2 regions of the Pseudomonas sp. Eqa60 genome follow, and region 1 is predicted to be linked to the other one. Evidence: predicted binding sites of a transcription regulator. Region 1 holds the regulator's gene; the other holds the start of a gene.

Region 1 (16,118 bases):
GCTCGGCGTAGTAGCGCTTGGCTACGTTGACGAACTTGGTGGCCACGCGCAGGCGGCCCTTGGGTTCTGCGGCGCCAATGGCACCGGCAGTCATCAGCTTGCACTGGGCAATCTGCAGGTCCAGTGGCTCATACAGGCCTTGGCCGGTGTATTCCATCAGGACGTCCTTGCCGGCCACCCCGAGGTCGGCAGCGCCATGCTCGACATAGGTCGGCACGTCAGTGGCACGCACGATCAACAGGCGGACATCGTCCTGGGTCGTGGGGATGATCAGTTTGCGGCTCTTGTCCGGATTCTCGGTTGGCACGATGCCCGCTTCAGCCAGAAGCGGCAGCGTGTCGTCGAGGATACGGCCCTTGGACAGTGCGATGGTCAACATGAGTAACGTAAGTCCTTATGCGGCGACTGATGCCCGGACGCAAACGGCGCCAGACATGCGTCGAGCCTGAAGACAGGCTCGACGTGGAACAGATTCGGCAGTGGGCACCTCCCTGTGCCCGTCATGCAACTAGCCCGGTACGCGACGGATCTTGGCGCCGAGCATCTGCAGCTTCTCTTCGATGCACTCGTAACCACGGTCGATGTGGTAGATGCGATCGATCAGGGTGTCGCCTTCGGCCATCAGGGCCGAGATCACCAGGCTGGCCGAAGCCCGCAGGTCGGTAGCCATGACAGGCGCGCCCTTGAGGATTTCGGTACCGGTAACGATGGCGGTGTTGCCTTCGACCTGGATCTTGGCGCCCATGCGGTGCAGCTCATAGACGTGCATGAAGCGGTTTTCGAAGATGGTCTCGATCACCGCGCCAGTGCCTTCGGCAATCGCGTTCAGGGAAATGAACTGCGCCTGCATGTCGGTGGGGAACGCCGGGTACGGAGCGGTACGCACGTTGACCGCCTTGGGGCGCTTACCGTGCATGTTGAGCTCGATCCAGTCGCTGCCGGTGGTGACTTCAGCGCCGGCTTCCTTGAGCTTTTCCAGAACGGCTTCAAGGATGGTGGGATCGGTGTCCTTGACCTTGACGCGGCCGCCGGTGACCGCAGCGGCCACCAGGTAGGTGCCGGTTTCGATACGGTCAGGCATGACCTTGTAGATCGCCGAATGCAGACGCTCGACGCCATCGATGGTGATGGTGTCGGTGCCGGCGCCGGAAATCTTCGCGCCCATGGCGATCAGGAAGTTCGCCAGGTCCACGACTTCTGGTTCACGAGCGGCGTTCTGCAGCACGCTGCGGCCACGGGCCAGGGCTGCAGCCATCATGATGTTCTCGGTACCGGTCACGCTCACGGTATCGAAGAAGAAATTCGCGCCGCGCAGGCCACCCTCAGGCGCCTTGGCCTTGATGTAGCCGCCTTCGACGTCGATCACCGCGCCCATGGCTTCCAGGCCGCGGATGTGCAGGTCCACCGGACGCGAGCCGATGGCGCAACCGCCAGGCAGGGCCACTTCGGCTTCGCCGAAACGGGCAACCATCGGGCCCAGTACCAAGATCGAGGCGCGCATGGTTTTCACCAGCTCGTAGGGTGCCACCAGGGTCTTGATGGTACGCGGGTCGATTTCGACGCTGAGCTTCTCGTCGATCACCGGCTCGATGCCCATGCGACCGAACAGCTCGATCATGGTGGTGATGTCGTGCAGGTGCGGCAGGTTGGCCACGGTGACCGGGCCATCGCACAGCAGGGTTGCCGCCAGAATCGGCAGCGCGGAGTTCTTGGCCCCGGAAATGCGGATCTCGCCATCAAGGCGAACGCCGCCGGTAATAATCAATTTATCCATAACAGTCTCGACGCCCTTGGGCTCAGGTGCGCTCGGCCCAGGCCGCGCGGCTGAAAAATTTCATGGTGATCGCGTGGATGCTGCCATCGGCAATCCATGGATTCAAATGGGCATAGATGCTCTGCTGACGCTTCACCGGGCTCAAGGCCGACAGTTCGTCGCTAATCACGTTCAGCTGAAAGTTGCAGCCTTCGCCCTCAACTTCTACCTGAGCTCCGGGCAGCTTTCCCTCAAGAAAGCTCTTCACTTCGTTGGCCTGCATGCTCAACCTCAATCGGCGCCCTGTGCGCGCGGGTCGGACATCATACAAAAAAGCCCCGCGCCTGCGAACCCCGCATAGCAGGACTCTGACGGGGGGCTTCTATATAGAGATGTGGGTTATTGGGGATGGGCGAAGATTTCGGTGACTCCGGAGACCTCGGCGATCTCGCGCATGTCCTCGGGCAGCGCACGAACGCTCACCGCCTTGCCCAGTGCCTGGCCATCACGCATGAAGGCCAGTAGCAGCGCGAGGCCGACGCTGGAGGACTTCTCCACCGCCGAGCAATCGAGCACCAGCGCCGGTGCCTGGCTCGACTTGATCAGTGCCTGGCCCTGCTTGCGCAGGCCCGGGCCGCTGCGGTAATCCAGCACGCCGCTGATCAACAGTTCCCCGGCGTCACCGAGGCGCACGGCCGATTCACTCATTGCGCAGCCTTTTGTGCAGCGTCTTCGGTCACTTCCTTGGCCTTGGCCACCTCACCGGCCCAGCCGTCGATGGTCTTGTCCAGGTTGTTGCCATTGCGCTGCATCGCGTCGGCGAACTGATCACGGAACAGCTTGCCGATATTGATGCCGTTGATGATCACGTTACGCACTTTCCACTCACCGTTGATCTTTTCCAGGGTGTAGGACACTGGGTAGATCGCGCCGTTGTTGCCCTTGACCTGCATATCGACGCTGGTGCGGGTGCCGCTTTCATCCTTGGCCGGAGAAACCGTGATGCCCTGGTTGTTGTACTCCAGCAAGGCATTGCCATAGAACTGCATCAGGCTGCGCTTGAAATTTTCCTGGAAGCGCACCATCTGCTCCGGCGTGGCCTTGCGCGAATACTTGACGGTCATGATGCTGCGGGAAATGCCGTCAGCATCCACCACAGGACCGACGATGCTGTTCAAGGCATTGTAGAAGTCGTTCGGGCTTTGCTTGTACTTCTCTTTATTGGCCGCCAGGTCAGCGAGCAGACGGGTGGTCGTGTCCTGCACCAGATCATGCGCGGAAGGCGTGCTTGCCGCGTTGGCCAGCAACGGCAGAGCCGCCAGCAGCACCAACAGGCCACGTCGCAAGATAGATATCATCGAAAAACTCCTCATTTGGCGTCTTTGCTAACGGTATTGAGCAGGAATTTACCGATCAGGTCCTCCAGCACCAGCGACGACTGGGTGTCGTGAATGGTTCCACCATCCTTGAGCAAGGCTTCTTCCCCGCCCACGCTGATACCGATGTATTTTTCACCCAACAGGCCAGCAGTCAGGATAGATGCAGTGGAGTCAGTCGGCAGATTATCCACGCGCTTTTCCAATTGCATCGTTACCCGGCCAGTGAAGCTGTCACGGTCCAGATCGATCGCCGTGACCTTGCCGATGGTCACGCCGGCCATGGTCACTTTGGCTCTGACCGTCAAACCGGCGATATTGTCGAAGTAGGCGTAAAGTTTATAAGTATCGGTGCTCGCGGTTGGAGACAAGCCACTGACTCGCAGGGCAAGCAACAGCAAAGCCAGGATGCCGGCCAGCAGGAAAAGGCCGACACCGATTTCCAGGGTGCGGTTTTGCATCAGAAATCTCCAAACATCAAGGCGGTCAGAATAAAGTCCAAGCCGAGTACGGCCAACGAGGCATACACCACGGTCTTGGTAGTGGCACGGCTGATCCCCTCTGAAGTGGGCTCACAGTCATAGCCTTGGAAAACGGCGATCCAGGTCACTACAAACGCAAAAACAATACTTTTGATCACACCGTTGAGCACGTCACCACTGAAGGTCACGCTGTTCTGCATGTTCGCCCAGTAGGAGCCGTCGTAGACTCCCAGCCAGTCGACAGCGACCCACGAACCGCCCCAGATGCCCACCACGCTGAAAATCATCGCCAGCAACGGCAGGGAAATGAAGCCGGCCCACAGGCGCGGCGCAATGATGTACTTGAGCGGGTCGACACCGATCATCTCCAGGCTGGAGAGCTGCTCGGTGGACTTCATGTTGCCGATTTCCGCGGTCAGCGCCGAACCGGCACGCCCGGCGAACAGCAGCGCAGTCACTACCGGCCCCAGCTCCCGCAACAGGGTCAGGGCCACCATCTGCCCCACCGCCTGCTCCGAACCGTAGCTGGAAAGGATATTGAAGCCCTGCAGCGCCAGCACCATGCCGATGAAGATCCCGGACACGACAATGATCACTAGGGACATCACGCCCACTGAGTGCAGTTGCTTGACCAGCAGGCCAAAGCTGCCGCCTATGCCACCGCGGCCCAGCAGCGCATGGAACAGGAACAGCGTGGAACGCCCCAGTACCGCCAGGACATCGATGCCTGAGCGACCGAAGAGGCGAACCCTCTCGATTAGCGATATTTTGCGCATCAGCGCTTCCCCAGAAGATCTGCGCGGTAGTCCGTCGCTGGAAAGTGGAACGGCACCGGGCCGTCGGGATCGCCCTTCATGAACTGACGGATACGCGGATTATCGGAGTCCATCAGCTCTTCGGGAGTTCCCTGGCCCAACACCTGGCCATCGCCCACTACATATAGGTAGTCGGCAATGCTCGCGGTTTCCGCCAGGTCGTGGGAAACCAGGATGCTGGTGATACCCAGGGCATCGTTGAGCAGCCGGATCAGGCGCACCAGAACGCCCATGGCAATGGGGTCCTGGCCCACGAAAGGCTCGTCGTACATGAGGATCTGCGGATCCAGGGCAATCGCCCGGGCCAGGGCGACCCGGCGCTTCATGCCGCCGGACAGCTCGTCGGGCATCAGGTCGACCGCGCCGCGCAAGCCCACCGCCTGTAACTTGAGCAGGACGATGTCACGAATCATTTCGTCCGGCAGTTGGGTGTGCACCCGCAGCGGAAAGGCCACGTTCTCGAACACGTCCAGGTCGGTGAACAGTGCGCCGCTCTGGAACAGCACGCCCATCTGCTTACGCGCGTCGAACAGATCGCTGCGCGATAGGCTCGGCAGATTCTGGCCATTGACCCACACTTCGCCGCTGCTGGGCCGCAACTGCATGCCCATCAAGCGCAACAGGGTGGTCTTCCCACAGCCGGAAGGCCCCATGATGCCGGTGACCTTGCCCCGCGGAATACGGATATCCACGTTATTGAAAATGCTGCGCGTACCGCGCTTGAAGGACAGTCCCTTCAGCTCGACCGCGTAGGCGTTATCGGCACTCATCTAAACTCCTTGCGATGCAGCCTATCACTCGGACGCTTGGCTCCCTGCCGGGAGTACATGCCCCTGGGCAGGCCGAACTGGCGGCGAACTATATCACTGCTGATACGGAGCCCCCAAGGCCGACGCCACCCCCGTTCAGGTCGACGACAGGCAAAAACCAGACTTTCCTCACGCCCGGCAGACAAAGCCTGACGAACTTGCGTGAGGGATTTGTTCATTACCGCTATAATCGCCGCCTTTTCATCGGGCTATACGATTTCAGACATGAGCCAATCCAGCGACCTGATTCAATCAGCACAACGCACCATCCGCCTCGAACTACAGGCAGTAGAAGGCTTGCTGCCCCATATCGACGCAGATTTCGTACGCGCTTGCGAGATGATTCTGGCCAGCAAAGGCCGCGTAGTGGTGGTCGGCATGGGCAAGTCCGGGCACGTCGGCAACAAGATTGCCGCTACCCTGGCCAGCACCGGGACCACGGCCTTCTTCGTCCATCCTGCCGAAGCCAGCCATGGCGACATGGGCATGATCACCCGCGATGACGTAATCCTGGCCCTCTCCAACTCCGGCTCCACCAACGAAATCGTCACCCTGCTGCCCCTGATCAAGCGTCTGGGCATCCAGTTGATCAGCCTCACCGGCAACCCCGAGTCGCCGCTGGCCAAGGCGGCTGATGTCAACCTCAACGTCCACGTCGAGCACGAAGCCTGCCCGCTGAACCTGGCACCGACCTCCTCGACCACCGCCGCCCTGGTCATGGGCGACGCCCTGGCCGTGGCGCTGCTGGAAGCCCGGGGCTTCACTGCCGAGGACTTTGCCTTCTCCCACCCGGGTGGTGCCCTGGGCCGTCGCCTGCTGCTCAAGGTGGAGAACGTCATGCACGAAGGCAGCGATCTGCCCCAGGTGCAACGCGGCACCCTGCTCAAGGACGCGCTCATGGAAATGACCCGCAAGGGCCTGGGCATGACCGTGATCCTGGAGGCCGACGGCCGCCTGGCCGGGATCTTCACCGACGGCGACCTGCGTCGCACCCTGGATCGGGCCATCGATATACACCATGCCACCATCGATTCGGTGATGACCCCTCATGGCAAGACCGCACGTGCCGACATGCTGGCCGCCGAAGCCCTGAAAATCATGGAAGACCACAAGATCAGCGCCCTGGTGGTGGTGGACAAGGAAGACCGGCCAATCGGCGCCTTGAACATGCACGATCTGCTGCGCGCGGGAGTGATGTGATGAGTGCCGACCTGCTGCAACGCGGTAAAAACATCAAGCTGGCGGTATTCGATGTCGACGGCGTGCTGACTGACGGGCGCCTGTACTTCCTCGAAGACGGCAGCGAGTTCAAGACCTTCAACACCCTGGACGGCCAGGGCATCAAGATGCTCATGGCAGCCGGCGTACAGACGGCGATCATCAGCGGGCGCAAGACCCCGGTGGTAGAGCGCCGGGCCAAGAACCTGGGGATTCCCCACCTGTACCAGGGCCGCGAAGACAAGCTGGTGGTATTGGACGAGCTTCTTGGCCAACTGGGCCTAAGCTATGAACAGGTCGCCTATCTGGGCGACGATTTGCCCGACCTGCCGGTGATCCGCCGCGTGGGGCTGGGCATGGCGGTGGCCAATGCCGCAGCGTTTGTCCGCGAACACGCCCACGGCGTCACGGTGGCCCGCGGCGGCGAAGGTGCCGCCCGCGAGTTCTGCGAACTGATCCTGCGTGCCCAGGACCGCCTTGAAGCAGCCAATGCCGCTTACTTATAGAGCCTTCCCATGCTGAGCAAAAAGATTCGCAACATCCTGATCTTCGGGACCATCGCCCTGCTGTTCGCAGCGGTCGGTTACTGGAACATCAGCCCGGAACGCTTCCTCGACAAGCCGGTGGCCCAGGTCGACGAAAGCGCCATTGACTACTACGTGATCAACGCCCGCAGCGTGCAGTACCTGCCCGACGGCAAACTGCAGTACGAAATGACCTCGGACAAGGTCGAGCACGTCAAGGCCAGCGAAGTGACCCTGCTGACCAAGCCGGACCTGCAGATGTACCGTGGCACCACGTTCCCCTGGCATGTCCAGAGCGAACGCGGCGAGGTCAACCCGGACGGCACCGAGGTCGAGCTGATCGATTCGGTACGGGTTTCCCGCACCGACGAGCACAACCGCAACCTGCTGATCACCACGACCCGCATGACAGTATTCCCGCAGAAGCAATATGCGCAGACCGAGCAAGCCGTTAGAATCGACGGCGCCGGCGGCGTGACTACGGCCAAGGGAATGAAAGCGTATTTGAAAGACGGCAGGATGAACCTGCTATCGAACGTAAGAGGACAGTATGAGGCTCGTTAAAACCCTCCCTATTTTGCTCAGTCTGGGCGCAGCACTGGGAAGCGTGAGCGCCTGGGCTCTGCCGAACGATAGCCAACAGCCGATCCGCATCCAGGCCGACGACGCCCAGCTGGACGACAAGAACGGCGTGGCCACCTACAAGGGCGATGTCATCATCACCCAGGGCTCGATGAAGATCACCGGCAACACCGTGACCATCACCCGGTCCAAGACCGGTGAAATCGACGTGGTGACCTCGGTGGGCAACCTCGCCTACTTCGAGCAACTGCAGAAGCAGACCGACCCGAAACCGGTCCAGGCCTACGCCGTGACCATCCAGTACCATGCCCAGCAGAACCGCATCGTGCTGATCGACAAGGCCAAGGTCATCAACGACGGTAATACCACCGAAGGCGAGAAGATCGTCTACGACACCGTCAAGCAGGTTGCCAACGCCGGTCGCGCCAATGGCAGCTCGGTTACCGCGCCGCGTCCGCGGATCGACATGGTCATCCAGCCGAAAAAGAAAACCGACGAGCAAAAGGCCCAGTAATGGCAACTCTGAAAGCTCAGCATCTGGCCAAGAGCTACAAGAGCCGCCAGGTCGTGCGTGATGTCAGCCTGTCCATCGACAGCGGTCAGATCGTCGGCCTGCTCGGCCCCAACGGCGCCGGCAAGACCACCTGCTTCTACATGATCGTCGGCCTGGTCCAGGCCGATCAGGGCCGCGTCCTGATCGACGACCTGGATGTCAGCCACCAACCGATGCACGGCCGCGCACGCGCCGGTATCGGCTACCTGCCCCAGGAAGCCTCGATCTTTCGCAAGCTGTCGGTGGCCGACAACATCATGGCCATCCTCGAGACCCGCAAGGAGCTCGACAAGGCCGGCCGTCGCCAGGAACTGGAAAGCCTGCTGCAGGAATTCCACATCAACCACATCCGCGACAACCTCGGCATGAGCCTGTCCGGTGGTGAGCGGCGCCGCGTGGAGATCGCCCGGGCCCTGGCCACCGCGCCCAAGTTCATCCTGCTGGACGAACCCTTCGCCGGTGTCGACCCGATCTCGGTGGGCGATATCAAGCAGATCATCCACCACCTCAAGGCCAAGGGCATCGGGGTGCTGATTACCGACCACAACGTCCGGGAAACCCTGGACATCTGCGAGACCGCCTACATCGTCAACGACGGGCAACTGATCGCCGAAGGCGACTCCGAGACCATCCTGGCCAACGAACTGGTCAAGGAAGTCTATCTGGGCCATGAGTTCCGCCTGTAAGGGCTGATGTGTTGGGCTGGACGCCAGGGCGCCGGGAACAATAAAACCCTACAAACTTTATTGTTACAGCGCTCTAGGCAAACACTTCAGTTTCAGGCATATAATTTGCTTATGTTTGGCGCTCCGGCGCCCTGTAGTGGATGGCGCATGTGCGCCGGCAAATAAGGTGTTAAGCCCCTGCCATGAAACCATCGCTAGTCCTTAGAATGGGCCAGCAGCTGACGATGACACCGCAGCTGCAACAGGCCATCCGCCTGCTCCAATTGTCGACCCTGGACCTGCAACAGGAAATCCAGGAAGCCCTGGAGTCCAACCCGATGCTCGAACGCCAGGAAGAAGGCGACGACTTCGACAACAGCGACCCCCTGGCCGACAACACCGAGTCCAAACCCAATACCGAGATCCAGGAGCCCTCCTACCAGGAAACCGCCCCCACGGTGGACAACCTCGAGGACGGTGAGTGGAACGAGCGCATCCCCAACGAACTGCCGGTCGACACCGCCTGGGAAGACGTCTACCAGACCAGCGCCAGCAGCCTGCCCAGCAGCGATGACGACGAGTGGGACTTCACCACCCGCACTTCGGCGGGCGAGAGCCTGCAGAGCCACCTGCTCTGGCAACTGAACCTGGCGCCGATGTCGGACACCGACCGCCTGATTGCCGTGACCCTGATCGACTGCATCAACAATCAGGGCTACCTGGACGAAACCCTCGAGGAGATCCTCGAAGCCTTCGATCCGGAACTGGACATCGAACTGGACGAGATAGAAGCCGTCCTGCACCGCATCCAGCAATTCGAACCTGCGGGCATCGGCGCCCGCAACCTGGGCGAGTGCCTGTTGCTGCAACTGCGCCAGCTGCCGGCGAAAACGCCCTGGCTGGGCGAGGCCCAGCGCCTGGTCAGTGACTACATCGACCTCCTGGGCAACCGCGACTATAGCCAGCTGATGCGGCGCATGAAGCTCAAGGAAGATGAGCTGCGCCAGGTCATCGAGCTGGTGCAGAGCCTCAACCCCCGTCCCGGTTCGCAGATCGAATCCAGCGAAGCCGAATACGTGGTCCCGGACGTCATAGTGCGCAAGGACAACGAACGCTGGCTGGTGGAACTGAACCAGGAATCCGTGCCGCGCCTGCGGGTCAACGCCCAGTACGCCGGTTTTGTACGCCGCGCCGACACCAGCGCCGACAACACCTTCATGCGCAACCAGTTGCAGGAAGCCCGCTGGTTCATCAAGAGCCTGCAAAGCCGCAATGAAACCCTGATGAAGGTCGCCACCCAGATCGTCGAGCACCAGCGCGGCTTTCTCGAATATGGCGATGAAGCGATGAAGCCGCTGGTTCTGCACGATATCGCCGAGGCGGTGGGCATGCACGAATCGACGATTTCCCGGGTGACCACGCAAAAATTCATGCATACCCCACGGGGCATATATGAGCTGAAATACTTTTTCTCCAGCCACGTCAGCACTTCGGAAGGCGGTGAATGCTCGTCCACGGCGATCCGCGCGATCATCAAAAAATTGGTGGCCGCGGAAAATCAGAAAAAGCCGTTGAGTGACAGCAAGATCGCTGGTTTACTGGAGGCACAAGGCATTCAGGTAGCCCGTCGTACCGTCGCCAAGTACCGCGAATCCCTTGGGATCGCGCCTTCCAGCGAACGTAAGCGGTTGATGTAGCCGCAGGGCTGGCCACAGCGTTTCAGAGTGTGTTTGAAAAGGGCCCGGTGTCGTTTTCAAACGTAGTCTAGGTGGCAGGCAACCCAGCCTGCCGCGTTATGCACTGGCAACGAAGGAGAAGCTGTATGCAAGTCAACATCAGTGGACACCAACTCGAAGTGACTGAACCCCTGCGCGTCTACATCGGCGAAAAACTCGACCGGCTGGAGAGGCACTTCGACAAGATTACCAATGTGCAGGTCACCATGGCTGTCGAGAAGCTGAAGCAGAAAATCGAAGCCACCCTGCACATCCACGGTGGGGAGGTCGTTGCCAACGCAGAACATGACGATATGTATGCCGCAATCGACCTGCTCACGGACAAGCTTGACCGCCAACTGAAAAAGCATAAGGAAAAGCAACTCCACCTTCTCCAAGGCACGGGTCGCTAACACTCCCCTCCCATGATCCGACTTGAAAGCATCCTGACCCCCGGCCGTTCCCTGGTGAACGTGCCGGGCGGCAGTAAAAAACGCGCCCTCGAACAAATTGCCAACCTGATCAGCCGTGAAGTGCCTGATCTGGAGATGCAGGATGTCTTCGAGAGCCTGATTGCCCGTGAAAAACTCGGTTCCACCGGTTTTGGCAACGGCATCGCCATTCCCCACTGCCGCCTCAAAGGCTGCGAGTCGCCCATCAGTGCGCTGATGCACCTGGACGCTCCGATCGATTTCGACGCCATCGATGGCGCACCGGTCGACCTGCTGTTCGTCCTGCTGGTTCCGGAAGCCGCGACCGATGCACACCTGGAACTGCTCCGGCAGATCGCCAGCATGCTCGATCGCAAGGAAGTCCGTGACCGGCTGCGCAGCGCCACCAGCAACGAAGCCTTGTATCAGGTCGTTCTGGACGAGCAAAACGGTCAGTAATCATGCGTTTGATCATCGTCAGCGGCCGCTCCGGCTCAGGTAAAAGCACCGCCCTCGATGTTCTCGAGGACCACGGCTACTACTGCATCGACAACCTGCCAGCCGGCTTGCTGCCGGAACTGGCTGAACGTGCGTTGATCCACACCGAACTGGCGCAACCGCTGGTGGCGGTGTCCATCGATGCCCGCAACCTGCCCAGTCATCTGTCGCGATTCCCCGAATTGCTGGAAGAAGTGCGCAGCCGGCATATCCAGTGCGATGTGCTGTACCTGGATGCCGACGAAGAGACCCTGCTCAAGCGCTTCTCCGAGACCCGTCGGCGCCACCCGCTGAGCAGCGCCAACCGCTCCCTGGCCGAAGCCATCCACGATGAAACCCAACTGCTGGGGCCGATCGTCGACCTGGCCGATCTCAAGGTCAACACCACCAACCTGAACCTTTACCAGCTGCGCGACACCATCAAGCTGCGACTGTTGAACCAGCCGGAACCCGGTACCGCGTTCCTGGTGGAGTCCTTCGGCTTCAAGCGCGGCATGCCGGTAGATGCAGACCTGGTGTTCGACGTGCGCTGCCTGCCCAACCCGTATTGGAAGCCCGAGTTGCGCGCCCAATCAGGCCTGGATGCGCCCGTGGCCGAGTATCTGGCGGCGCAACCCGATGTCGAGGAAATGTTCCAGGACATCTCCAGCTACCTGCTCAAATGGCTGCCACGCTTTGCCGCCAGCAACCGCGCCTATGTGACCATCGCCATCGGCTGCACCGGCGGGCACCACCGCTCCGTGTACCTGACCGAGCGCCTGGGCCAGGTCCTGCAAAAATCCCTGAAGAACGTCCAGGTTCGCCACCGCGACCTTAGCTGAAAGGATCTACCCCGCGATGCCAGCTCTGGAAATCGAGATCATCAATAAACTGGGCCTGCATGCCCGTGCCTCGGCCAAGTTCGTCGGCGTGGCCGGGCAGTTTCCCTGCCAGATCCGCGCCGGCAGGACCCCGGATTCCATGGTCGATGGCAAAAGCATCATGGCCATGATGATGCTGGCCGCCGGCAAGGGCACCAGGATCCACCTGAAGACCGAAGGCGAGCAGGAACAGGAAGCGATGGATGCGCTGGTGGCACTGATCAACAACTTCTTCGACGAAGGCGAGTAGGCCCGGGCGGGCCCCTCACCATACGGCTCTCAGGCGAGTGCCGTATCCATGACCATCATCAGGCAGAAACCGATACACAGGCCAAGACTGGCAAGCTTGTCATGACCATTGCGACGCGACTCCGGAATCACTTCATGAGTGACCACCAGCAGCATCGCCCCCGCCGCCAGGGCCAGGCCCAGGGGCAGCAATACCTGCGCCAGGCTCACCAGCCAGGCGCAGAGCAAGGCAAAGACCGGTTCCACCAGACCTGAAGCCGCACCAATCAGGAATGCCTTGACCCGCGACATCCCCGCCCCCGCCAATACCAGGGCAATCACCAGGCCTTCCGGTACATCCTGCAGGGCAATGCCCATGGCCAGGCTGTCCGCATCCGGCATGCCGCCTCCGGCCGACACCCCCACCGCCATCCCTTCAGGAATGTTGTGGGCAATGATGGCGAAGACGAACAGCCAGATACGCGGGGCAATCACCGGGTGCTCTGGCGTGCCCACCAGCACCTCCGGGCTGCCCCCGAGACCTTGAGATCCACCAGGAACAGGCCAAAGGCCCCGAGCATGATGCCGGCGCAGATCAGGCCGCTGGAGCCCCAGGCAGACAAGCCCAGGTCCTGGGCCGCAGCGATGCCGGGGACGATCAGCGAAAATGCCGTGGCCGCCAGCATCACTCCGGCACCAAAGCCCAGCAGGGTGTCGCTCACCGCCACCGGCATCCGCCGGATCACCAGCACCGGGACCGCCCCCAGCGCCGTGCCCAGCGCGCAGATCGAACCGCCCTGCAAGGCGCGCAGCAAGCGCGGCTCCAGGTTCAGCCAGCTCAGCCCTTGAGCCACCAGCAACGCCGTGCCCGCCAACAGCAACAGCGAACCGAAGGCATAACGAAACATTCGCCCGCTGCTGATTGCCAGTGTTTCAGTGCCCATAGTCGGCCTTAGATCTTGTTTTGATGGAAAGGTATCAAGCCATCGCGGCCTGGTAGCGCTGAGCGACTTCCGGCCAGTTGATGACGTTGTAGAAGGCGTTGATGTATTCCGGGCGGCGGTTCTGGTAGCGCAGGTAGTAGGCGTGCTCCCACACATCCAGACCGAGGATCGGCGTATTGCCGTTCATCAGCGGGCTGTCCTGGTTACCGCTGCTTTCCACCACCAGTTTCTTCTCCGGTGTCACGCTGAGCCAGGCCCAGCCACTGCCGAAACGGGTGAGTGCGGCCTTGGTGAAGGCTTCCTTGAAGCTCTCGAAACCACCCAGTTGCTGCTCGATGGCTTGCCCCAGGGCGCCTTGGGGATGACCGCCACCGGTGGGTGTCATCACCGCCCAGAACAGCGAATGGTTGGCATGCCCGCCACCCTGGTTGATCACCGCAGCACGCAGTTTTTCCGGCAGTTGCTGAACGCTGGCTACCAGCTTTTCCACCTCCCACCCTGCCCATTCGGTCCCCTCGACGGCGGCGTTGAGGTTGTTGATGTAGGTCTGGTGATGCTTGGTGTAGTGGATTTCCATGGTTTGCGCATCGATGTGCGGTTCCAGGGCGTCGTAGGCGTAAGGCAGTGCAGGCAAGGTAAAGGACATATCAATGGGCTCCGTAAGAGGGGCTGTCTGGTTGCGGGCTGTCGGCTGACAGGCCCGCGACGTTGCTGTCCAGCAAACGATGAGTGCGCGGGTATTCGCCGTGATCACCGATGAAATTCAGCAGTTCGACGTAGGTCTTGCTGCTTTGGCGCAAGGCCGCTTCCCGCAGGGCTGTGGGCAAGCGGCTGTCCTGCATGGTCTGCAACAACCGCTGATGGATGGCGCAGAGGTATTCCGCGCTCTCCTCCGGCTGATTGAGGCGCAGGTGCAGGTCTGCCAGGTTGTGATGGGAAATCACACAGGCCGCCACCGCTTCGTCGGCATCCGACCAGCGCTCGAACAGCACCTGGGCCAGGGCCAGCGCCTGCAGGTAGAACTCGCGAGCATCCACCAGTTCGCCCTGCATAAAGAGGCGATTGGCCCTTTCGATCGTGCGTTTCCAGTGCTCCATGGTGAGCCTCCAAAGCGGTGTCGGTGGGTTACACGCCGCCGGCAGTGAGCTTTTCCGGGTCCAGCAGGACCTCCAGCTGGCTGCGTGGCAGATCGGTATGTTCAAGGGCCACGTCGATCACCGGGCGCCCCTGCTTGTAGGCGGTCTTGGCGATCTGCGCAGCCTTCTGATAGCCGATGATCGGGTTCAGCGCCGTGACCAGGATCGGGTTGCGCGACAGCGCTTCCTTGAGCTTGGGCTCGTTGACCTTGAAGCTGGCGATGGCCTTGTCTGCCAGCAGGCGGCTGGAGTTGGCCAGCAACTCGATGCTGCTCAGCAGGTTCTGGGCAATGATCGGCAACATCACGTTGAGTTCGAAGTTGCCGGATTGGCCGGCCACGGTAATGGTGCTGTCGTTGCCGATGACCTGGGCGGCGACCATCGCGGTGGCTTCAGGAATCACCGGGTTGACCTTGCCGGGCATGATCGACGAACCGGGCTGCAAACCTTCCAGCTCGATCTCGCCGAGCCCGGCCAGCGGGCCGGAGTTCATCCAGCGCAGGTCGTTGGCGATCTTCATCAACGACACCGCGGTAGCCTTGAGCTGGCCGGATACCGTCACCGCAGTGTCCTGGGAGCCGATCAGGGCGAAGAGGTTCTTGCCCGGGGTGAATTGCACCTGGGTCAGCTTGCTCAACTGCTGGCTGAAACGCGCAGCGAACTCGGGATGCGCATTGATTCCGGTACCCACAGCGGTACCGCCCTGAGCCAGGGATTGCAGGCTCGGCAGCAGATCCTGCAGGTGGCTGATATTGGCCTTGAGTTGCTGCGCCCAGCCCTCCAGCACCTGGCTCATGCGCACCGGCATCGCGTCCATCAGGTGAGTGCGGCCGGTCTTGATGAAGGGGTGCACCTGTACCGCCTTGCGCTCGATGACCTCCACCAGATGCACCAGGGCCGGCAGCAGTTGCTCATGCAGGGTCAGCGCGGCGCTGACATGAATGGTGGTAGGGATGATGTCGTTGCTGCTCTGGCCGCAGTTGACATGGTCATTGGGGTTGACCGGTTCACCCAGCAGGCGGCTGGCCAGGGTTGCCAGTACTTCATTGGCGTTCATGTTGGAACTGGTGCCAGAGCCGGTCTGGAAAATGTCCACCGGGAAGTGCTGCATGAAATCACCTTCCAGCAGACCCTGGGCGGCATCGACGATGGCCTTGCCCTGGGCTTCGCTGATCTGCCCCAGTTCGACGTTGGCCTTGGCCGCAGCCGCCTTGGCCAGGATCAGCGCACGGATGAAGGCTGCCGGCATGCGTTGCCCGCTGATGGGGAAGTTGTCCACCGCACGCTGGGTCTGTGCGCCGTACAGGGCCAGTTCCGGTACCTGCAGTTCGCCCATGCTGTCGCGTTCGATACGGGTATTACTCATCGGGAAATCCTTGCACCAGTTCTATCAGGGGAATGGAAGGCAGCAGCGAGCAGGTCGCCAACTGCCAGGCGTGGCTCTGCCAGCGCTTGAGCCGGCAATTGCACAAAGACAACCGCTCCATGTCGCGCAACGGCCGCCAGGCCTGGTCCAGGCACTGGCTGCG
Region 2 (16,118 bases), 1.1 Mb from region 1:
CCTGACCCCCAAGGTCCAGCAAGCCCTCAAAGCCAGCAAACTTCCGGATAACGCCCTGTCCCTGGTGATGATTCCCCTGAACGGCCCCGGCACCCCGACCATCTTCAACGCCGATGTATCGGTGAACCCGGCCTCCACCATGAAACTGGTGACCACCTACGCGGCCCTGGAAATGCTCGGCCCGACCCACCAGTGGAAAACCGAGTTCTACACCGACGGCACCCTCAGCGGCGGCATCCTCAATGGCAACCTGTACCTCAAGGGCGGCGGCGACCCCAAGCTGAACATGGAGAAGCTCTGGCTGCTGATGCGTGACCTGCGGGCCAATGGCGTACAGCAAGTCACTGGCGATCTGGTGCTGGACCGCAACTTCTTCGTGCAGCCGCAACTGCCGGAATTCAATGACGATGGCAACGACGAGAACAAGCCGTTCCTGGTCAAGCCGGACGCCCTGATGGTCAACCTCAAGGCCCTGCGCTTCGTTGCCCGCAATGACTCAGGACGGGTCCTGGTTTCGGTGGAGCCGCCGATCGCCAAGATCCGCATCGACAACCAGGTCAAGGCGGTCAACACCAAGCAGTGCACTGGAGACGTGCGCTACAACCCCGTCACCCAGGCCGATGGCAGCGTGATCGTGACCGTCGGCGGGCAGTTGGGTGATGGCTGCAGTTCCCAGACTTACCTGTCGCTGCTGGACCACGCCACCTACACCGCCGGCGCGGTGCGGGCGATCTGGAGCGAGCTGGGCGGCAGCATCCAGGGCCAGGATCGCCTGGCCGTGGTACCCAAGGATGCCAAGGTCCTGGCCCGCGCCTTCTCCCCGGACCTCGCGGAAATCATCCGCGACATCAACAAATACAGTAACAACACCATGGCCCAGCAGTTGTTCCTGAGCCTGGGGGCCAAGTACCGCAACGAAGCCGATGGCGACGACGCCAAGGCAGCCCAGCGTGTGGTGCGCCAATGGCTGGCGAAGAAAGGCATCACCTCGCCACACCTGGTGATGGAGAACGGTTCCGGCCTGTCGCGTGCCGAGCGGGTCAGTGCCCGGGAAATGGCCGGCCTGCTGCAAGCGGCGTGGAAGAGCCCCTACGCCGCCGAGTTCATCAGCTCGATGCCGATCGCCGGCATGGATGGCACCATGCGCAAGCGCCTCAAGCGCACCGCCATGTCTGGTGAGGCGCACATCAAGACCGGCACCCTGAACACCGTACGCGCCATCGCCGGCTACAGCCGCGACGACAACGGCAATACCTGGGCGGTGGTGGCAATCCTCAACGATCCACGGCCATTCGGCGCCTCTTCGGTGCTCGACCAGGTCCTGCTGGACCTGTACCGCCAGCCGAAACTGGCGACCAGCGCTTCGGTGCTGTAAGCGGCGATGCTGGCGGCGGCAAGCCTTGCGCGCCGCCAGTGTTCACGGCTGTTCCATCAGGACCCGGTCCCGCCCCGCCTGCTTGGCGGCATAGACCGCAGAGTCGGCCCGCAGCAGCAGCTCATCTGCACCCTCCCCCGCACGCCAACTGGCGATACCGAAACTGGCGGTGACACTCTCCACCGGCCCGATCGGCGAACTGCGCACACCGTGCCACAGCTCCTGCGCCAGAATCAGCGCTTGCTGGCCGCTGGTGTCCGGGCACAGGACCATGAACTCCTCTCCCCCCAGACGGCAGAAGACGTCGATGCGCCGCAGGCGCCGGCCGATGCGCTCGCACAACCCGCGCAGCACCTGATCCCCCACACCGTGACCGTACTGATCGTTGATCCGCTTGAAATGGTCGATGTCCAGCATGATCACCGCCATGACGCCACCACCTCGCTCCAGGCGGTGCATCTCGGCCTGTAGCCGCTCCTGGAAATAGCGCCGGTTGTGGATACCGGTCAGGGAGTCGGTGACCGACAATGCCCGCAGTTCCTCCTCGACCCGCTTGAGATCGGAGATATCCGATATATAGCCGTGCCAGAGCACACCGCCGCCCCGCAGGCTTTCCGGGCTCGCTGCACCGCGCATCCAGCGCACCCCCCGCTGCGGCAGGCAGACCCGGTACTCCTCGCGCCAGGGACTGAGCTGCTGCGCCGAAACCCGGATCGACTCACGCACCCGCTCCACATCCTCAGGATGGATGCGCTCGAATGCCGCCTCGGCATCCTGCTGCAGCAGTTGCGGCTCGATCTCGTAGATCTCGCGCAGGCCATCGCTGGCATAGGGAAAACTGGTATGCCCGTCGGCGTCCAGCTTGAACTGATAGATCCCGCCGGGAACGTGGGCGCTGAGCCGCTGCAGCAAGCGGTCACGGGCGGCCAGGGCTTCATGCACGCGCTTGCGTTCGGTGATATCGATGCAGATGGCCAGATGGCCGATCCACAACCCCTGGTCGTCGAGCACCGGGGTGGCCAGCATGTTGACTTGCAGATGGCTGCCGTCACGCCGTACCAGGGTCCATTCCCGGGCCTCATGCCCGCCGGCCATGCCCTCTTCCACCAACATCGCCTGGGACACCGGGATGGCTTTGCCGTAACGCTGGGTGAGGCTCTGGGCCCAGCTTTCCAATTCTTCGGGCAAATGCAGGCTTTCCAGGGTCAGGTGCCCCACCGCCTCACTGCTGCTGTAGCCGAGCATCTGCTCGGCCCCGGCATTGAAAGTGCTGATCACTCCGCGCAGGTCGGTGGCAATGATCGCTACCTGAGTGGCGGCATTGAGCACGCAGCGCAACTGGCTGTGGGTGCCGCGCAACGCCTGCTCGCTGCTACGCAGCTCCTCGGTGCGCTGCTCCACCAGGGCCAGAGCCCGCTGACGCTGGCTGACCAGGACGTAGAGCAAGGCGCTGAGCAGCAGGCTGAGCATGCCGCCAAGGATCACCAGGCTACCCAGGGCTGAATGGTTGGCGTGCAGGAAGGCCGCGCTGGGGCGGATGTCCACTTGATAGTCCCGGTCCGCCAGGCGCAGCAGGCGGCTGGCGGTCAGGCCGCTGCTGATGGGCGGGTTGTTCGACTCGTAGAGCACCTCGTGCTGGCCCTCGGTGGACAGGTCGAGAATCCGCACCGACAGGTTATCGCTGGCAGGAACCGGCAGGCCGTCCGCCACCAGTTGCCGCAGGCTGATGATCGCCAGAACATAACCGTAGGGCCGGTCCTGGGGGCCGGAAGCATCCTGCGCGCGCCTGACCGGCGCCGCCAGCAGCACCCCTCGCGCATAGGCCTGGTCCACGGCCACCAGTTGCAAAGGCGGAGAGACCGCCAGGCCATTGAGTTCCCGAGCACGTTCCAGGGTGGCTCGGCGCAGGGGTTGAGCCAGGAGGTCGTAACCCAGGGGCGACCCCAGGGGGCTCTGGGTCTGGCTGTACAGCACCGGCGCGTAGTCATCGTGCTCGCCGGCCGGCTCCATCTGGCCCGTGGCATTCAACTGCAAAATGGAAAAACCCGGCAGCCCCTGATCGCGAATCGACTGCTCGAACCCCGGGCGCTGGGCGCGGCTCACCAGAGGCGCCCAGGCATAGGCCTGGGTGCGGCGTAACAAGGGTTTGGCGTAGCCATCGAAATCCTGGCGGGTCACCAGGTCGGAATTGACAAAGAAGCGCCGCAAGCCGTCCAGGCGTTGTTCCTGGTCTTGAAAGCGTTCTTCGATGCGGCTGTAGCGTTCGCCGGCCAGCAACTGGAAGCGCTGGCGCACCTGCTGCTTGTTCAGGCTGTAGGTGGACCAGGCCAAGAGCCCGGTGAGGATGCCGCCCGCAACCAGGACCAGCACCGCCACCAGCCAGGCAGATACCTCTTCACTTATGAAACCCAGGATTTTCGGGCGTACAACATGCAGAGGCATAAGCAGAACTCATCACGCCAGCGAGTTTGGGCATCATCCGGACCAAGTGTGAGTTATAGCTATTAGCCACTAATTTGACCAGCGCTAAACAGCCCCGAAACCTGAAAAAACAGGCCTCGGGGACATATCCGGCCATCAGCGTGCGGTGACTTTCCAGGCACGGTGGATTTTGCCGTTGCGGGCGAAATCCGGATCGATGGTTTTCGCCGTGATTTCCTCGATCTGGTAGCGCGCGGCGAGGTTTTCATCCAACTGGAACTTGCGGAAGTTGTTGGAGAAATACAGCACGCCCCCCGGCGCCAGGCGTGCCATGGCCAGGTCCAGCAACTGCACCTGGTCACGCTGCACGTCGAACACCCCTTCCATGCGCTTGGAGTTGGAGAAGGTCGGCGGGTCGATGAAGATCAAGTCGAACTCGTCACGGCAGCTGTCCAGCCAGGCCATCACATCGCCCTGCTCCAGGCGGTTCTTGTCGGAGAAACCGTTGAGCGAGAAATTGCGGCGTGCCCAGTCCAGATAGGTTTTCGACAGGTCGACACTGGTGGTGCTGCGCGCGCCGCCCTTGGCCGCGTGCACACTGGCGGTGGCGGTGTAGCAGAACAGGTTGAGGAAACGCTTGCCCGCCGCCTCTTGCTGAATACGCATGCGCATCGGCCGGTGATCGAGAAACAGCCCGGTATCCAGGTAGTCGGTAAGGTTCACCAGTAGCTTGATCCCGCCTTCACGAACTTCGGTGAACTGGCCCTGGGCACTCTGGCGCTCGTACTGCTTGGTGCCGCTCTGGCGCTCGCGACGCTTGATCACCACCCGGCTCTTGTCGACATTCAACGCCTGGGGAATCGCCGCCAGGGCATCGAACAGACGTGCCTGGGCCTTTTCTGGGTCCACCGATTTGGGCGCCGCGTATTCCTGCACGTGCACCCAATCCTGGTAGAGGTCGATGGCCAGGGAGTATTCCGGCATGTCGGCATCGTAGACACGGTAGCACTCGATGCCCTCGCGCTTGGCCCACTTGCCCAGTTGCTTGAGGTTCTTTTGCAGGCGGTTGGCGAACATCTGCCCGCCCTCGCTCAGGCGCGCCTGTTCGACCACGGGAGCAGGAGCCGGGGCCGGCTTGATCGGGTTGCCATTCTTGTTGTACTGGCGCACGGGTGCTTCGTCCGCGGCGGCCTGGGCCTGCTCGCGTTCCACCTGGCGCTGCTCGGCGGTGCGGCGCTCGCCGGTGACGAACTGATCCGGCAGGACCTTGATCAGCAGCAGCTTGCAGGGCAAGGCGCCGTTCCAGAACGAGTACTGTTTGTGGCTGCGGATGCCCATGCGCTTGCCCAGGTCCGGGGCGCCGGTGAACACCGCCGCCTCCCAGTTCAGGCAGGCCTGGCGCAGGCGCTCGCCGAGGTTCTGGTAGAGGTACAGCAGGCTGGCTTCGTCACCCAGGCGCTCGCCGTAGGGTGGGTTGCAGATCACCAGGCCTTTCTGGTTCTGGTCCGGGCGCGGCTCGAAGGTGCCCACTTCGCCCTGGTAGATCTTGATCCACTCGCTCAGGCCGGCGCGCTCTACGTTGTTGCGGCCGGGCTGGATCAGACGCGGATCGGCTTCGTAGCCGCGGATCCACAGTGGTGGCTTGGCCAGGCCGGCCTGGGCCCGGGCCAGCGCTTCGTCGTGCAGCTTGCGCCACAGCGCCGGCACGTGGCCGAGCCAGGCAGTGAAGCCCCATTGTTCACGCTTGAGATTGGGGGCGATGTCGGCGGCGATCATCGCCGCCTCCACCAGGAAGGTACCCACGCCACACATCGGGTCGGCCAGGGCGCCGCCTTCGGCAGCGATGCGCGGCCAGCCGGAACGGATCAGGATCGCCGCCGCCAGGTTTTCCTTGAGCGGCGCGGCGCCTTGCTGCAGGCGGTAGCCGCGCTGGTGCAGGCTGTGGCCGGAGAGGTCCAGGGAGAGGATGGCTTCGCCGCGGTCCAGGCGCAGGTGGATGCGCAGGTCGGGGTTGAGCTTGTCCACCGAAGGGCGCTCGCCGGTCGGAGTGCGCAGCTTGTCGACAATGGCGTCCTTGACCTTCAGGGCGCCGAAGTGGGTGTTGTCGATGCCCGAGCCATGGCCGCTGAACTCCACGGCCAGGGTGCCGTCGGCCAGCATGTGGTCCTGCCAGTCGACATCCAGCACGCCGTGGTAGAGATCCTCGGCGTCCTTCATCGGGAAGCGCTTGAGCACCAGCAGCACCCGGTTGGCCAGGCGCGACCACAAGCACAGGCGATAGGCTGTCTCCATGTCGGCCATGCCGCGCACGGCAGAAGTGTGCTCACGCGCTTGCTCAAGGCCAAGCCCGACGGCTTCCTCGATCAGCAGGCCTTCAAGGCCTTTGGGACAGGTGAGGAAGATTTCGTAACGATCCGACATGGGAATACCAGGGCCTTTAGCAATAAGTGAACGGGCAACGCATCGCCCGTTCGGTTTTCAATCAAGCGCTTTTCTTCAAGAGCGCTCGTGTGGCGCGAAACTGCGCCGTCCCACCCCGGCAGGCTGGCTTTCTTGCAGGGCAAAAGAGCTTAGAGGCCGGGACAGATAAAAAGTCAGGGCAACAAAATGACATAAGTCGACCCTTCGTCGAATAGTAGTTGAGTGCAACCGTTCGACATTCTCACTAAAGCATTAACCTCATCATCTAGTGAGAGGCTGATCACAGGGGGCTTTGCGTGACAGGCACGATACAAAACCGCCCCAGGCTTATGGCCTGGACAGCATTATCGTTACGTCCTTATGACAAAACGATCATTCACTTGCTGTGACCTATTGGTTAGAACTCAACACAGGTTGGCGCCGCAACGGCGTCAACATCAAGGCTCGCGACGCCGGCAGCGAGCACCAACGGCAGAAGCAATCTGCCCGACCTCAACGAAGGTCGACGGGACATAAAGCAGTCAACAAGTGAGGGAAACACCCTATGAGAAGACTAAAGCGTGATCCGTTGGAAAAAGCGTTTTTACGCGGATATCAGTATGGCGTTAATGGCAAGTCCCGTGAGCTTTGCCCATTTACTCTACCGTCGGTACGCCAAGCCTGGATTAACGGCTGGCGAGAAGGACGCGGCGACAACTGGGACGGTATGACAGGCACTGCGGGCATTCACAGACTCAACGAACTTCGCGCTGTCGGCTGATCAGGGCACATTCCGACACCTAAAACTTGAATAGATGACGACTTAACCACGCACGCCCCATCCGGGCGGCGGGCTTCGGCCCAGGGGCTCCTTCGAGGAGCCCTTTTTTATGCCCGCGTGCTGTCCTTCCCTCTCAGCCCATGGCCGCGATGGCATCCACCGACTCGCGAATCAGCGCCGGCCCCTTGTAGATGAACCCCGAATACAGCTGCACCAGGCTGGCGCCCGCAGCGATCTTCTCAGCCGCGTGCTTGCCTTCGGTGATGCCGCCCACGGCGATGATCGGCAAACGGCCGGCCAGTTCAGCAGCCAGTACCTTGACCGTGTGGGTGCTCTTTTCCCGTACCGGTGCGCCGGACAGGCCGCCGGCCTCGGCGCCGTGCTCCAGGCCTTCGACACCTTCACGGCTCAAAGTGGTGTTGGTGGCGATCACTGCATCCATGCCGGTTTCAAGCAGAGCGCGGGCCACTTCCACGGTTTCCTCGTCGCTCATGTCCGGAGCGATCTTGATGGCCAGCGGTACACGCTTGCCGTGGATCGCAGCCAGTTCCTGTTGGCGCTGGCTCAAGGCCGCCAGCAGTTGCTTGAGCGACTCGCCAAATTGCAGGCTGCGCAGGCCCGGGGTATTGGGCGAGCTGACGTTGACCGTGACATAGCTGGCGTGGGCATAGACCTTGTCCAGGCAGATCAGGTAATCATCCACCGCCCTCTCCACCGGGGTGTCGAAGTTCTTGCCGATATTGATCCCCAGCACGCCTTTGTATTGCGAGGCCGCGACCCGTGCCAGCAGGTTGTCGACCCCCAGGTTGTTGAAGCCCATGCGGTTGATGATGGCCTCGGCCTGGGGCAGGCGGAAGATCCGCGGCTTGGGGTTGCCCGGTTGCGGGCGTGGGGTGACGGTGCCGATCTCGACAAAACCAAACCCCAATTGGGCGAAGCCGTCGATGGCTGCGCCGTTCTTGTCCAGGCCCGCAGCCAGCCCTACCGGGTTCGCAAACTCCAGGCCCATGACCTTGACCGGCATCTGCGCCGGGGCCTTGCACAACAGCCCGTTAAGGCCCAAACGCCCGCCCGCGCCGATCAGGTCCAGGGACAGATCGTGGGAGGTTTCCGGGGAGAGTTTGAACAACAGCTGGCGGGCCAGGGTATACATGGGCGGGATGAACTCGGTTGGCGGCGAAATAGGGCGCCGATTATAGCCGGCCCCGGGGCTTGCAGGCGAGGCGCGAAGTGAAATCCCCGCCGGGCTGGCATATGCCTTGCACTCTCATGTGCATGCAGACCTCGGCCAAGGGCGGCTGAGGTCCCAGGACAATGGCGTCGTCACCCGCCCCGGCCTCACCCGGTCGGCGGGTACGACGCTTTTTTATGCAAGGTGCCACGTCATGACCGATCTCCCCAACACCCCGCTGGCCTGGGTCAACGGCAGTGATGCCCCGGAAAAGTCCGCCATCGACCTGGGCTTCATGGCCCTGACCGATTGCGCCTCAGTGGTGGTCGCCGCCACCCAGGGCTTTGCCCAGCCCTACGGGCTGACTCTGAACCTAAAGCGCCAGAGCTCCTGGGCCGGGCTGCGGGACAAGCTGGTGAGCGGCGAACTGGACGCCGCCCACAGCCTGTATGGACTGATCTACGCGGTACACCTGGGTATCGGCGGCACCAACCCCTGCGACATGGCAGTGCTCATGGGTCTGAACCAGAATGGCCAGAGCATCAACCTATCCCGGGAGCTGCAGAACCTCAAGGTGACCAGCCCTGAGACATTGGACCGCCATGTGCACCAAAGCCGGGCACGACTGACCTTCGCCCAGACCTTCCCCACCGGTACCCACGCCATGTGGCTGTACTACTGGCTGGCCAGCCAGGGTATCCACCCGCTGCAGGATGTCGACAGCGTAGTGGTGCCGCCACCGCAGATGGTGGCTCATCTGCAGGCCGGGCGCATCGATGGGTTCTGCGTCGGCGAACCCTGGAGCGCCAGTGCAGTGCAGCAGGATCAGGGTTTCACCCTGGCCACCAGCCAGGCGATCTGGCCGGATCACCCGGAAAAAGTCCTCGGCTGCACCCGCGCCTTCGTCGAGCAATACCCGAACACCGCCCGGGTCCTGGTGATGGCGATTCTCGAAGCCAGCCGCTTTATCGAGCAAAGCCCGGAAAACCGCCGCAGCACCGCCCAGTTGCTGAGCGCTGCCGATTACCTGAATGCACCGCTGGACTGCATCGAGCCGCGGCTGCTGGGGGATTACGCCGACGGCCTGGGCAATCGCTGGCAGGACCCCCACGCCCTGCGTTTTCACCATCATGGCGCCGTCAACCTGCCCTACCTGTCCGACGGCATGTGGTTCATGACCCAGTTCCGCCGCTGGGGCCTGCTGCGGGAAGACCCGGATTACCTGGGCGTCGCTCGCCACGTGCAGCAGCTGGAGCTGTACCGCGAAGCCGCCACCGCGCTGGGCATCGCCGCCTGGGGCCAGGACATGCGCAGCAGCCAGTTGATCGATGGCAAGGTGTGGGACGGCTCTGAGCCTGCCGCCTATGCCCGCAGCTTCCGCCTGCATGCGATGAACGGCACCCCTCCCCTTGTTGCCCAGCGCTGATCGGAGCCCGCGACCATGCTGCGTATCCTGCTGATCAACGACACAGCGAAAAAAGTCGGAAGGCTCAAGGCCGCCCTCAGCGAAGCCGGTTTCGAGGTGATTGACGAATCCGGCCTGACCATCGACCTGCCGGGCCGCGTCGAAACGGTGCATCCGGACGTGATCCTGATCGATACCGAGTCACCCAGCCGCGATGTCATGGAGCAAGTGGTGCTGGTCAGCCGCGATCAACCCCGGCCCATCGTGATGTTCACCGATGAACACGATCCGGGGGTAATGCGCCAGGCGATCAAGTCCGGGGTCAGCGCCTACATCGTCGAGGGCATCCAGGTCCAGCGCCTGCAGCCTATCCTCGACGTGGCCATGGCGCGCTTTGAAAGCGACCAGGCCCTGCGCGCGCAACTCCAGGCCCGGGACCAGCAACTGGCCGAGCGCAAGCGCATCGAACTGGCCAAGGGCCTGTTGATGAAGATGAAGGACTGCGACGAAGAACAGGCCTACACCCTGATGCGTCGCCAGGCCATGAGCAAACAGCAGAAGCTGATCCAGGTCGCGGAACAGATCATCGCCATGCAGGAACTGCTGGGCTGACCTGCGCCCCGTAGGAGCCGGCTTGCCGGCGAATAGGCCTCTGAACCTTGTGCCAGTCTTGAGGGTGCCTTCGCTGGCAAGCCAGCGCCTACAGCGAACCTGCCCATGCGAGCCAGCATCGGCCGCAGGTTGGCGCGGCTCTTGCTATCAGATCCACACCGGTAACCAACGGCGGTTGCCCCACCTACGACAAAGACGTCGCGCGCCCTGCTCGCCCTCAACGAGCCGGGTGCCGACGTTTTTTCGTTTTGGCCCCACTGACCGGGGTCGGTGGCGCGGCCGTGGCGGCGCTCCACCTGCAAGCTCATGACGACTCCAACGACTCTTATCAGCTGAGGTGCGCGATGAATTCAAGCTTCTGGAAATCCGGCCACACCCCGACCCTGTTCGCGGCCTTTCTGTATTTCGACCTGAGCTTCATGGTCTGGTACCTGCTGGGCCCCTGGCGGTGCAGATCGCCGCCGACTTGCACCTGAGCACTCAGCAACGCGGACTGATGGTGGCCACGCCGATCCTCGCCGGCGCAGTGCTGCGCTTCATCATGGGCCTGCTGGCCGATCGCCTGTCACCCAAGACCGCCGGCCTGATCGGCCAGGTGATCGTCATCGGCGCGCTGTTCATGGCCTGGAAGCTGGGCATCCACAGCTATGAGCAGGCGCTGCTGCTGGGGGTATGCCTCGGCATGGCCGGGGCTTCCTTCGCCGTGGCCCTGCCTCTGGCCTCGCAGTGGTACCCGCCGCAGCACCAGGGAAAGGCCATGGGCATCGCCGGCGCCGGCAACTCCGGCACGGTGTTCGCCGCCCTGCTGGCACCGGTACTGGCAGCGGCCTATGGCTGGAGCAATGTGTTCGGCCTCGCCCTGATTCCCCTGCTGGTGACCCTGGCGCTGTTCGCCTGGCTCGCCAAGAACGCCCCCCAACGGCCCCAGGCCAAGTCCATGGCCGACTACTTCAAGGCCCTGGGTGATCGTGACAGCTGGTGGTTCATGTTCTTCTACAGCGTGACCTTCGGCGGCTTCATCGGCCTGGCCAGCGCCCTGCCTGGCTACTTCAACGACCAGTACGGTCTGAGCCCGATCTCCGCAGGCTACTACACCGCCGCCTGCGTCTTCGGCGGCAGCCTGATGCGCCCTCTGGGCGGCGCCCTGGCCGACCGTTTCGGCGGTATTCGCACCTTGCTCGGCATGTATAGCGTGGCGGTGGTGTGCATCGCCGCCGTGGGCTTCAACCTGCCCAGTTCCTATGCGGCGCTGGTGCTGTTCGTCTGCACCATGCTCGGTCTCGGCGCAGGCAATGGCGCGGTATTCCAACTGGTGCCGCAGCGCTTTCGCCGGGAAATAGGGGTCATGACCGGGCTGATCGGCATGGCCGGCGGCATCGGCGGTTTTGCCCTGGCGGCGGGCATGGGTGCGATCAAGCAGAGCACCGGCAGCTATCAACTGGCGCTGTGGCTGTTCGCCAGTCTCGGGGTCCTGGCCTGGTTCGGCCTGCACGGGGTCAAGCGCCGCTGGAGAACCACCTGGGGCTCCGCCGCCGTGACTGCGGCGCGGGTCTGAGGGCGTCATGGGCCTGCAATTGAGCCACGCCGAGGCCAGCGCCACCGGACCGCGGGCGGAAAATCAGGACGCCCTGCGCCGGGTCACCCCGGCGCCGGACCTGGCCGCAAGCAAAGGCCTGTTGTTCGCCATCGCCGACGGTGTGAGCCAGTGCGCCGACGGCGGCCTCGCCGCCCGTTCAAGCGTGCAGGCCCTGGCCCTGGACTACTACGCCACCCCGCAAACCTGGGCTGTGGCCCAAGCCCTGGAACGCCTGCTGGTCGCCCAGAATCGTTGGCTCCAGGCCAACGGCGGCGGCCAGCCACTGCTCACCACCCTCAGCGCTTTGGTGTTGCGGGGCCGGCGCTTCACCCTGGCCCATGTCGGCGACTGCCGGGTCTACCGCTGGCACCGGCAGCAGTTGCAACGCATCAGCCAGGACCACGTCTGGGAGCAACCGGGCATGCAGCATGTGCTCAAGCGTGCCCTGGGCCTGGACCAACATCTGGTGCTGGACTTCCTCGACGGCGAACTGCGCCAGGGCGAAAGCTTCCTGATGCTCAGCGATGGAGTCTGGGCCACCCTGGGCGACAGCGCCATCGCTGCCATTCTGCGTGACCAGACGGACCCGGACAGCGCTGTACAGACCCTGGTCCGCGCCGCCCACCTGGCAGGCAGCCAGGACAACGCCAGCGCGCTGCTGGTGCGAGTCGATGAGCTCGGCGAAAGCAGCCTCGGTGACGCCCTGCTGCAGCTGCAGCAATGGCCCCTGCCGCCGCCGCTGAAACCCGGCCAGCGCTTCGAGGGCTGGCAAGTCGAGGCATTGCTCAGCCACAGCCAGCAGGCCTTGCTGTATCGGGTACACGACGAACAGCAACAAACCTGGCTGCTGAAGACCTTGCCCCCGGCCCTGCACAACGACCAGACGGCCTGCCAGGGACTGCTATGCGAAGAATGGCTGCTGCGCCGCGTTGCCGGGCGTCACTTTCCCCAGGTACACCGCGCAACTTCACGCCAGCACCTGTACTACCTGATGCGCGAATACCCGGGCCGCACCCTGGCACAACTGCTTCGCCAGAACGGCCCCTTGCCCCTGGCCCAGTGGCAGCCCCTGGCCGAGCATCTGCTACGGGCAATCGGTCTGCTGCACCGGCGGCAGATCCTGCACCGGGATATCAAACCGGACAACCTGCTGCTGGGGGACGATGGCGAACTGCGGGTACTGGATTTCGGCCTGGCGTACTGCCCCGGCCTCTCGGCGGACCCGGCACACCTGCTACCCGGCACCCCGAGCTTTATCGCCCCGGAAGCCTTCGACGGTGAACCTCCCGGCCCGCAACAGGACCTCTATGCGGTAGGCGTCAGCCTGTACTACCTGCTGACCGGGCACTACCCCCACGGCGAGATCGAAGCCTTCCAGCGCCCGCGTTTCGGCGCAGCGACGAACCCCGGCCGCTACCGCCCGGACCTGCCGGAATGGTTGGCACAAAACCTGGAGCGCGGGGTGAATGCCGATCCGGCACAGCGCTACGAAACTGCCGAAGAATGGCTGCTGGCGCTGGAACAGGGCGAACGCCGCAGCTTGAGCACCAGATCGCGGCCATTACTGGAACGCGAACCGCTGAAAGTCTGGCGCGGCATCGCCCTGCTCGCCTTGCTGCTCAACCTGATCTTGTTGCTGTCACTGCTGCATCACTGAGGCCATCGGGTGGGTGGCCTTGCCCCTCAAACTCCCGACAAACCTCAGGCCCCTGCGTCCCTAGGAGCCGTTGATCCAAACGCGACCCGATCTGCCACAAAGAGCCGAAACAGGGCATAGCGTCTCAATTCAGTGCAACAGCCGAGATCAGCACGCACAGAACCTTCATCAAAGCTCAATAAAACCAGCACCTCGGCCACTTGGCACAGGCGCTGCATTGCGTCAGGCAACAGACATAAAGCCCGGCCTTCAACGACGAAGGCAGGCTTCCCGAGAGAACGGGATCGGACAAAGGCGTCCTCGTCAGGCCACTGACGGGACGCCTTTTTTGTTTGCGCGCATTTTGTCGAGCCAGGCGTCACTGACCCTGCCTGAGCTCCGGAGAAGCCCATGAAAAGACTCAAACTGGTGATGATCGGCAACGGCATGGCCGGGGTCCGCACCCTGGAAGAACTGCTCAAGCTGAGCGATGAGCTGTACGACATCACGGTCTTCGGCGCCGAACCCCACACCAACTACAACCGCATCCTGCTGTCGCCGGTGCTGGCCGGTGAACAGACGTTCGAGGACATCGTCCTCAACGACCTGGACTGGTACCTGGACCACCACATCAAGCTGCTGCTCAACCGCAAGGTGGTAGAGATCGACCGGATCAGGCGCCGGGTGATCGCCGAGGACGGCAGCGAAGCCGAGTATGACCGTCTGCTGATCGCCACCGGCTCCACGCCCTTTATCCTGCCGATTCCCGGCAAGGACCTGCAGGGGGTGATCGGCTATCGCGACATTGCCGACACCCAGGCGATGATCGACACGGCCAAGACTCACACGCATGCGGTGGTGATCGGCGGCGGCCTGCTGGGGCTGGAGGCCGCCAACGGCCTCAAGCTGCGCGGCATGGATGTGACCGTGGTGCATATCGGCGAATGGCTGCTGGAACGACAACTGGACCAGACCAGCGGCCAGTTGCTGCAAAGCGCCCTGGAAAGCCGCGGCCTGAAGTTCCGCCTGTGCGAACAGACCCAGGCCCTGATCGATGCCGGCAATGGTCGGGTCGGGTCGGTGCAGTTCAAGAATGGCGAGATCATCCCCGCCGATCTGGTGGTGATGGCCGCCGGCATCCGCCCCAACACCGAGCTGGCGGAACGGGCCGGCCTGCCCTGCAACCGCGGGATACTGGTCAACGACACCCTGCAAACCTTTGACCCGCGCATCTACGCCATCGGCGAGTGCGCCAACCACCGCGGTATCGCCTACGGCCTGGTGGCGCCGTTGTTCGAACAGGCCAAGGTCTGCGCCAACCACCTGGCCCAACTGGGCTTCGCCCGCTACCAGGGCTCGGTGACGTCCACCAAGTTGAAGGTCACTGGCATCGATCTGTTTTCCGCCGGGGATTTCATGGGTGGCGACGGTACCGAAACCATCACCCTCGCCGACCCCATTGGCGGGGTCTACAAGAAGCTGGTGATCAAGGACGACGTGCTGGTCGGCGCCTGCCTGTATGGCGACACCGCGGATGGCGGCTGGTACTTCCGGCAGATCCGCGAGCAGCAGGCCATCGGCGAGATCCGCGACCACCTGATGTTCGGTGAGAACGCGTTGGGCGACGTCGGCCATCAGGGCCAGGACAAGGCCATGAGCATGGCCGACACTGCCGAGGTCTGTGGCTGCAATGGGGTGTGCAAGGGCACCATCGTCAAGGCCATTCAGGAACAGGGGCTGTTCAGCGTCGACGAGGTCAAGAAGCACACCAAGGCCGCCAGCTCCTGCGGCTCCTGTGCCGGGCTGGTGGAACAGATCCTGATCAATACCGTGGGCGGCGCGGCGGACGTCAAGCCGAAAAGCGAAAAAGCCATCTGCGCCTGCAGCGACCTGAACCACGGGCAGATCCGCCAGGCGATCCGCGACCAGCACCTGCTGACCATCGCCGGCACCATGAGCTACCTCAACTGGCGCACCCCTAACGGCTGTGCCACTTGCCGTCCGGCGCTGAACTACTACCTGATCTCCACCTGGCCGGGGGAAGCCCGGGACGATCCGCAATCGCGGCTGATCAACGAACGGGCCCACGCCAACATCCAGAAAGACGGGACCTACTCGGTGGTGCCGCGGATGTGGGGCGGCGTGACCAATCCGTCCGAGCTGCGACGCATCGCCGATGTCGCCGACAAGTACCAGGTGCCCATGGTCAAGGTCACCGGCGGCCAGCGCATCGACCTGCTGGGCATCCGCAAGGAAGACTTGCCCGGAGTCTGGAAAGACCTGGACATGCCGTCCGGCCACGCCTACGGCAAATCCATCCGCACCGTGAAGACCTGCGTCGGCAGCGAGTTCTGCCGCTTCGGCACGCAGAACTCCACCCAGCTGGGAATCGAGCTGGAACACGACCTGTTCAACATGTGGTCGCCGCACAAGGTCAAGCTGGCGGTCTCCGGTTGCCCGCGCAACTGCTCGGAAGCCGGGATCAAGGACGTGGGCATCATCGGCGTCGATTCGGGCTGGGAGATGTACATCGGCGGCAACGGCGGGATCAAGACCGAGGTGGCGGAGTTTTTCGTCAAGCTCAAGACCGCCGAAGAAGTGCGCGAATACAACGGCGCCTTCCTCCAGCTGTACCGCGAAGAAGCCTTCTACCTCGAACGCACCGTGCACTACCTGCAACGGGTCGGCATGGAACACGTGAAAAAGGCCGTGCTGGAAGACCCGCAGCGGCGCAAGGCGTT

What was found. Region 1 encodes sigma-54, which starts transcription at its own class of promoters, with help from an activator protein. Its sites were predicted from a motif close to ANTGGCATNNANNTTGCTNT; they were not measured.
Region 2: a site for sigma-54 is predicted at 8,224-8,243, ahead of KI242_RS09845 (CmpA/NrtA family ABC transporter substrate-binding protein). Genes of this name have one in related genera too.

What each region holds. Positions count from the first base shown of each region.
Region 1 is NZ_AP024342.1:1,105,792-1,121,909, reverse strand. It holds gene hisG (ATP phosphoribosyltransferase) at 1-379, opposite strand, end outside; gene murA (UDP-N-acetylglucosamine 1-carboxyvinyltransferase) at 509-1,774, opposite strand; gene KI242_RS04925 (BolA family protein) at 1,797-2,036, opposite strand; gene KI242_RS04920 (STAS domain-containing protein) at 2,153-2,461, opposite strand; gene KI242_RS04915 (ABC transporter substrate-binding protein) at 2,458-3,111, opposite strand; gene mlaD (outer membrane lipid asymmetry maintenance protein MlaD) at 3,123-3,590, opposite strand; gene mlaE (lipid asymmetry maintenance ABC transporter permease subunit MlaE) at 3,590-4,387, opposite strand; gene KI242_RS04900 (ATP-binding cassette domain-containing protein) at 4,387-5,196, opposite strand; gene KI242_RS04895 (KpsF/GutQ family sugar-phosphate isomerase) at 5,461-6,435, shown strand; gene KI242_RS04890 (HAD family hydrolase) at 6,435-6,959, shown strand; gene lptC (LPS export ABC transporter periplasmic protein LptC) at 6,969-7,541, shown strand; gene lptA (lipopolysaccharide transport periplasmic protein LptA) at 7,528-8,073, shown strand; gene lptB (LPS export ABC transporter ATP-binding protein) at 8,073-8,798, shown strand; gene KI242_RS04870 (RNA polymerase factor sigma-54) at 8,981-10,474, shown strand; gene raiA (ribosome-associated translation inhibitor RaiA) at 10,600-10,905, shown strand; gene ptsN (PTS IIA-like nitrogen regulatory protein PtsN) at 10,918-11,382, shown strand; gene rapZ (RNase adapter RapZ) at 11,385-12,242, shown strand; gene KI242_RS04850 (HPr family phosphocarrier protein) at 12,259-12,531, shown strand; partial or broken gene KI242_RS04845 (ZIP family metal transporter) at 12,561-13,453, opposite strand; gene KI242_RS04840 (superoxide dismutase) at 13,488-14,099, opposite strand; gene KI242_RS04835 (hypothetical protein) at 14,101-14,550, opposite strand; gene KI242_RS04830 (class II fumarate hydratase) at 14,579-15,955, opposite strand; gene KI242_RS04825 (hypothetical protein) at 15,948-16,118, opposite strand, start outside.
Region 2 is NZ_AP024342.1:2,159,295-2,175,412, reverse strand. It holds gene dacB (D-alanyl-D-alanine carboxypeptidase/D-alanyl-D-alanine-endopeptidase) at 1-1,375, shown strand, start outside; gene KI242_RS09865 (diguanylate cyclase) at 1,418-3,817, opposite strand; gene rlmKL (bifunctional 23S rRNA (guanine(2069)-N(7))-methyltransferase RlmK/23S rRNA (guanine(2445)-N(2))-methyltransferase RlmL) at 3,953-6,217, opposite strand; gene KI242_RS09855 (ribosome modulation factor) at 6,762-6,977, shown strand; gene KI242_RS09850 (quinone-dependent dihydroorotate dehydrogenase) at 7,111-8,130, opposite strand; gene KI242_RS09845 (CmpA/NrtA family ABC transporter substrate-binding protein) at 8,363-9,574, shown strand; gene KI242_RS09840 (ANTAR domain-containing protein) at 9,590-10,165, shown strand; partial or broken gene KI242_RS09835 (nitrate/nitrite transporter) at 10,510-11,720, shown strand; gene KI242_RS09830 (bifunctional protein-serine/threonine kinase/phosphatase) at 11,728-13,398, shown strand; gene nirB (nitrite reductase large subunit NirB) at 13,789-16,118, shown strand, end outside.